DNA from 2 places in the Hydrogenophaga sp. OTU3427 genome. Region 1 is predicted to be linked to the other one. Evidence: riboswitches for the same ligand, from Rfam matches in the RefSeq annotation. Region 1 holds a riboswitch; the other holds the start of a gene.
What was found. Region 1 has a riboswitch for cobalamin ahead of AAHB17_RS12100 (TonB-dependent receptor domain-containing protein). Riboswitches for the same ligand answer to the same signal wherever they lie in the genome.

Region 1 (3,204 bases):
GCTGGTCGCCCGACAGCGTGAGCCCGCTGTACTGCGCCCGCGCGGTGTTGCCGTAGCAGCCGGGGAAGCTGGCGGTGCCGTTGATGCAGCTGCCCGGGCCGCTGACGTAGGTGATCAGGTTGTCGACCCGGTTGCGGTAGGCGACGATGCTGGCGTTGCGGCCGGCACCGGCGTAGCGGAGCGCGAACTCGATGTTGCGGCTCGATTCGGGCCGCAGGTCGGGCGTGCCGTAGATGCTGAAGCGCTGGAACAGCGTGGGCACGCGGAAGGCGGTGCCGGCCGAGGCGCTGGCGCGCCACGCGGGCGTGAGCGCGTAGGCGTAGGCCAGGCTGCCGGTGGTCTTGCCGCCGAATTCGCTGTCCTGGTCGTGGCGCAGGTTGAGCTGGGCCGTGTGCGGGCCGCTGTGCAGGCCGTAACCCAGGGCCAGCGCGTCCTGCGAACGCTGTGTGCGCGTGGGGACGGTGCTGGCGTTGTCGAGCTGGTCCTCGCGCCGCTCGATGTCGGCCGTCCACTGGTGTGCGCCCAGCCGCCATTCGTTGTGCAGCAGGTGGCTGGTGATGCGGGTGTCGGTGACGTAGGGCGAGGGACGGGTTTCGTAGCGGTCGCGGCTCTGGCTGGTGCTCAGGCGGGTGCGGTGGCTGTCGCTCCACTGCGCCAGCCACTGCAGGCCGACGGTGCGCAACTGCTGCAGGGCGTGGTCGTCGCGGCCAGCGCGGCTGCCGTCGTATTGCGCGTCCTGGTCGCTGCTCAGCGCGGTGGCTTCGAGGCGGTGCGCCGCGTTCAGCTGCCAGCCCAGGCTGGCGGTGGCCCCGCTGTGGCGGTGGCCGTCGCGGTCGGGGTTGTTGCCGGCGGGCTGGACGTTGAAGCCCTGGCTGACCTCGCGGCTCAGGCCCAGCGCGTAGTCGAACGCGCCTTCGCGGCCGCTGAGGCTGGCGTCGGCCTTGTAGGTGCCGTGGCTGCCGGCGCCCACGCTGATGGCCGGCGCGAAGCCCTGCTCGCCACGGCGCGTGAAGATCTGGATCACCCCGCCGAGGGCGTCCGAGCCGTAGACCGCGGCGGCCGGGCCGCGCACGATCTCGACGCGCTCGATCTGCGACAGCGGGATGGCGTTCCACGACGCACCGCCGGTGGACTGCGAGTCGATGCGCACGCCGTCGATGATGACGGCGGTGAAGCGGCTTTCGGCGCCGCGCACGAAGACGCTGGTGGTGCCGGCCGGGCCGCCGTTGCGAGCCATGGACAGGCCGGGCTGGCGCGCCAGCACGTCGGCCAGGCCGCTGGCGCCGCTGCGTTCCAGTTCGGCGCGGTCGATCACCGTGACATCGGCGACCACGTCGGTCAGCGCCTGTTCGGTGCGGGTCGCGGTGACCAGGGTTTCGGACAGCGAGGCGGGGGCGGTCTGGGCGTGGCAAAGCGGCGTGGCGCAGGCGGCCATCACCCACGCGGCACGGCGCGTGCGGAAGAAGCGGGTTTTCATGAACAAGAACAAGCCAGGATGTCCGCACCGCCTTCCCCGACGGTGAATGGACCTTACGGTGCCGCCCCTGACGCGCAGGCGTGGCACCACCTTGTTGGCCGGTATCCGGGCTGGCGGAGACAACAGCCATCGCCTTCCCAAACGCCTTGGCAGGCGCCCAGTGGCCGTGATGGCTGCGGGGGTGGTGACCCACCCCGTCCGCTTACCGTTGCGGGGGCAGCGCTGGTTAGGAGCGGTCCTGCGTGACAGGCCACTCCCCCCAGCTTCCCGTTGAACTGCAGCCCATGAACCGGGCCGCGAGCACCAACGGGCGCATTCTAAGCGCAAGGCTGGCGGGGCGGACCTGTGTCAGCATGTGGGCTGTTGTGGATGAAGGAGCGAAGCATGAAGATCGCGGTGATGGGGGCGGGCGCCGTGGGCTGCTACTACGGCGGCATGCTGGCGCGCGCGGGCCACGAGGTGACGTTGATCGCGCGGCCGGTGCATGTGGCGGCGGTGTCGCGGCACGGGCTGTTGCTCGACACCCTGTCTTTCCGGGAGCACGTGCCCCTGCAGGCGTCCACCGACGTGGCGGCGGCGCGTGGCGCCGAGCTGGTGCTGTTCTGTGTCAAGTCCACCGACACCGACAGCGCCGCCGCCGCGCTGCGGCCGCACCTGGCGCCGCAGACGCAGGTGCTGAGCCTGCAGAACGGCGTGGACAACGCCGAGCGGCTGCAGGCCCTGATCCCGCAGGTGGTGACGCCGGCGGTGGTCTACGTGGCCACCGAGATGGCCGGGCCGGGGCACGTGAAACACCACGGGCGCGGCGAGCTGGTCATCGGGGCCTCGGCGGGCAGCGGGGCCCTGGCCCAACTGCTCATCGACGCCGGCGTGCCGGTGCTGGTCTCCGACAACGTGGTCGGCACCCTGTGGACCAAGCTGATCGTCAACTGCGCCTACAACGCCCTGTCGGCCATCACCGGCCTGCCCTATGGCCCCCTGGTCCGCCGCGAAGGCATCGCCGCCGTGGTGCGCGACGTGGTGTTGGAGTGCCTGGCCGTGGCCCAGTCCCTGGGCGTGACCGTGCAGGGCGATCCCTGGGCGGCGGTCGATGCCATTCCGCGCACGATGCCGACGCAGTCCTCGTCCACCGCGCAGGACCTGCGCAAGGGCAAGCGCACCGAGATCGACCACCTCAACGGCTACGTGGTCCGTCAGGGGGAGCGCCTCGGTGTCGCCACGCCGGCCAACCGGCTGCTGCACGTGCTGGTCAAGGCGCTGGAGAACCCTGCGGCCGACGCGGCCTGAGCCCGGCCGGGGGCGACCGCCCGGCGGCCCATGCGCGGGCGTTCACGGTGATGCCTCAACGATGTTTTACATTATGTCGGGTGGGGAGGGCGCACCCTCCCTGAAAAGCATTCTTAAAAAAGGGAGTCACCGTGAATATCCTGAACAAGCTGCGCATACGCGCCCGGCTGATCGCCGCTTTCGCGATCACCACCCTGATCACGCTGCTGATCGGCCTCCTGGGCATGAGCTCGACGGACCACCAGGCCCGTGCCATGAGCAGCATGTACAGCAACCAGTTGGAGCCCATCGCCGACGTGTCCAGCGCCAACATCCAGGCGCTCTACATCAACCGTGACCTCTACCACTACGTCATCGCCTCCGACCGCGCCGCCAAGGACCAGGTCAAGGCGCACATTGCGGAGCGGATCAACGAGTACAGGCGCCTGTTCACCAAGTAC
Region 2 (3,204 bases), on a different contig from region 1:
TCCGGCGCGACGCCGCGGCCCGACATGATGATGGTGATGAAGGGCACCATGAGCATGCCGCCGCCTATGCCCAGCAGCCCGGCCAGGAAACCAGTGCACAGGCCCAGCACGGCGAGTTCGACAACAAGAAGGGGATCGAGCAGCATGAGCGTTCAGGCGTTGATCGTCGAGCGTGAACACGCTCAACAAGCGACGCCAAACGCTCAACCGGGAAGAGGGGGTGTCTGCGAGTGCCACCGGACCGGCATCCTGAACCGGGGTTCAGGTGGGCAAGGGCAGCGGGACTTCGGGTTCATCTGACGCGAGACGCTCACACCCATCACGCAATGTACCAAGCCCGGGCTCATAGAGCATTGGTTCAAGGAAATATAAAGCCCGGCGCGCACCGCAGACAAGCCGATTGTAGGGCAGACCCGGGCGGCCAGCCGACCGGGCCGACGAATTGCCGACATCGGGCGCCTGAGGCTCAGAGCAACTGGCCGTCGTCTTCCAGCGCCTGGTCCAGACGGCGCACGAGTTCGGTCAGCCGCGCCTCGGTCTGCGGGTCCACGGCGGGCGCGTTCGCCTCGGCGTGCGACGGGTCCTCGGTCTGGCCGAAGGAGGAGGCGTTGAAGGCCAGGGCTTCCTTTTGCGACAGCTCGAAGGCGATGTTCAGCGAGGCCAGCACCGCGATCCGATCACGTGCCTTGACCTTGCCGGCGTCACGGATGCGGCACATGGCCGAATCGACTTTCTCCACCGCGTCAAGCAGCGTGGACTCGCCGCCATCGGGGCAGGCCAGCAGGTAGCTGTGTCCCATGATGAGCACTTCCATCTGTTTCATGCCGGGCTTGTTCATGCCTCGTCCTTCACCGATGGGTGGGGCAAGCGCTGGATCAGCGCGTCGATGCGCTGGCGCGCCGCGTTCAGGCGGCCCTTGAGGGCGTCGCGTTCTTGCGTGAGCGTGCGCACCTGCTCGGCCAGCAGCGCGTTGGTGCGGCGCTGTTCCTCGTGGCGCAGCAGCAGCCGCTCGACTCGCTCGGCGATCTGATCGATGGGGTGGTTGGCAGCCATGGCCGTCCATTGTAGGCGGCGCGTCCGCCGCCGGTGGCTACAATGCCCAGCGTTGGTGCTCGCGGTGTGGTTCACACGCCGCAGTTCAACGGGAAGCTGGGGGACGGCGCCGCTCGAGGCCGCCATCTAACCAGCGCTGCCCCCGCAACGGTAAGCGGACGGGCCCCTGACATGGGGCTCCGCTTTCATCGAGGCCACTGGCTGCGCGAGCCGCATCTGGGAAGGCGATGGGAGTCGATCCGCCAGCCCGGATACCGGCCAATGAGGTGGTGGCGCGCTTGTGCGGCGCGCCACCGTGACGTCCAGGCACCGTCGGGGAAGGCGGTGAGGGCAGCTTCCGTGTGATGAATCCCCATGACTTCTCGATCTTCTTTTGGCCTGCCGCTGGCGGCACTGCCCCTGGCCTTGTCCGTGGCGGGCGCACAGGCGCAAACCACGCCCCCTCAGTTGCGTGAAACCGTGGTCACCGCCACCCGCGTCGTCCAGCCGCTGATGGACGTGGTGGCCGATGTCACCGTGGTCGACCGCGAAGCCATCGAGCGCAGCGGCGCGGTGGCCGTGGCCGACGTGCTGGCGCGCCTGCCCGGTGTCGAGCTGGCGCGCAACGGCGGGGCCGCCTCGGTCACCGGCGTGTTCGTGCGTGGCGCCGAACCGCGCTTCACGGCCGTGTTCATCGACGGCGTGCGGGTGGACTCGCAGTCCACCGGCGGCGCCACCTGGAACGCGCTGCCCCTGGCCCAGATCGACCGCATCGAGCTGGTCCGCGGCCCGGCCGCCGCTGTCTATGGCTCAGACGCCATGGGCGGCGTGGTGCAGATCTTCACCCGCAAGGGCGAGGGTGCCTTCGCGCCCAGCGTGTCCGTGGGCGCGGGCAGCCACGGGCTGCGCCAGGTGCAGGCCGGCTTCAGCGGCAGCAGCGGCACGATCGACTATGCCTTGTCCGCCGCCGACGAGCGCAGCACCGGCTTCGATTCGCAGCCCGGCAGCAACCCCGACCGTGACGGTCACCACAACCGCTCGGCCACCGCCCGCCTGGGCTGGCAGATCAACCCCGCCCACCGGCTGGATGCCACCGCGCTGAGCAGCCGCGTCAACGCCCAGTACGACGGCTACGTGCCCGGCGACGACGACCGCAGCTTTCACCACCTCAACACCCTGGGCCTGACCTGGCAGGCGCGCTGGACGGACAGCTACCAGACCCGCGTGAGCGCCTCGCGTGGGCGCGACCGTTACGACAGCGCGCCGTACAGCTACCTCACCGAAACCACGGTGACCAGCTACCTGTTCCACAACGAGTGGCGCCAGGGCGCCCACCTGTTCACCGCCGCACTGGAGCGCCGCGAAGACGAACTCGACAACGTCAGCACCACGCCGGCGATTTCCGGCCGCCACCAGGACGCATTGGCGCTGGGCTACGGCTGGGTGGCCGGCGCCCACGCGCTGCAGCTCAACCTGCGCCACGACCGCGACAGCGAGTTTGGCGACAAGGGCACCGGCAGCGCCGCCTACGCCTACAGCTTCGCGCCCGGCTGGCGCGCCACCGCGTCGGCGGGCACGGCCTTCCGCGCACCCACGCTCTACCAGCGCTTCAGTGTCTATGGCGTGCCCAGCCTCAAACCGGAGTCGGGCCGCAACGTCGAGGTCGGCCTGCGTTATGCGCACCAGGGCACGGCCTACGGGCTGGTGGCCTACCGCAACCTGGTGTCCGACCTGATCAACTACGTCCCCGGCTCCGGCCCCTGCGCCAACGGCATGGGCGAATACGCCGGCTGCTACGCCAACGTTGCGCGTGCCCGCTACAGCGGCGTGACCCTGAGCGCGGCGCGCCGCGTGGCCGGTGTACACCTCAGCGCCTCGCTCGACCTGCAAAGCCCGCGCGACCTCGACACCGGCTTGCAACTGGTGCGCCGCGCCAAGCGCCACGCCAGCCTGGCCGCCGATACCCGCGTGGGTGAGTGGCTGCTGGGCGCCGAGCTCAAGCTGTCGGGCGCCCGTTTCAACGACACCGCCAACACCCAGCGCCTGGGCGGCTATGGGCTGGTGAACCTGCACGCCAGCACACCGCTGGCGCCCGACTGGTCGCTGCTGCTGCGCATCGACAACCTGGGCGACAAGGACTACGCCACCGTGCGCGGCTACGCCACACCAGGG

Region 2: it holds a riboswitch for cobalamin, as region 1 does, so the genes downstream of both, AAHB17_RS01910 (TonB-dependent receptor domain-containing protein) here and AAHB17_RS12100 (TonB-dependent receptor domain-containing protein) in region 1, are expected to answer to the same signal.

Annotation. Positions count from the first base shown of each region.
Region 1 is NZ_JASATI010000017.1:78,691-81,894, reverse strand. It holds gene AAHB17_RS12100 (TonB-dependent receptor domain-containing protein) at 1-1,477, opposite strand, end outside; cobalamin riboswitch at 1,558-1,798, opposite strand; gene AAHB17_RS12095 (ketopantoate reductase family protein) at 1,862-2,764, shown strand; gene AAHB17_RS12090 (methyl-accepting chemotaxis protein) at 2,896-3,204, shown strand, end outside.
Region 2 is NZ_JASATI010000002.1:159,355-162,558, forward strand. It holds gene AAHB17_RS01890 (sulfite exporter TauE/SafE family protein) at 1-146, opposite strand, end outside; RNA gene ssrS (6S RNA) at 218-397, opposite strand; gene AAHB17_RS01900 (cell division protein ZapA) at 467-823, opposite strand; gene AAHB17_RS01905 (DUF904 domain-containing protein) at 835-1,053, opposite strand; cobalamin riboswitch at 1,090-1,330, shown strand; gene AAHB17_RS01910 (TonB-dependent receptor domain-containing protein) at 1,408-3,204, shown strand, end outside.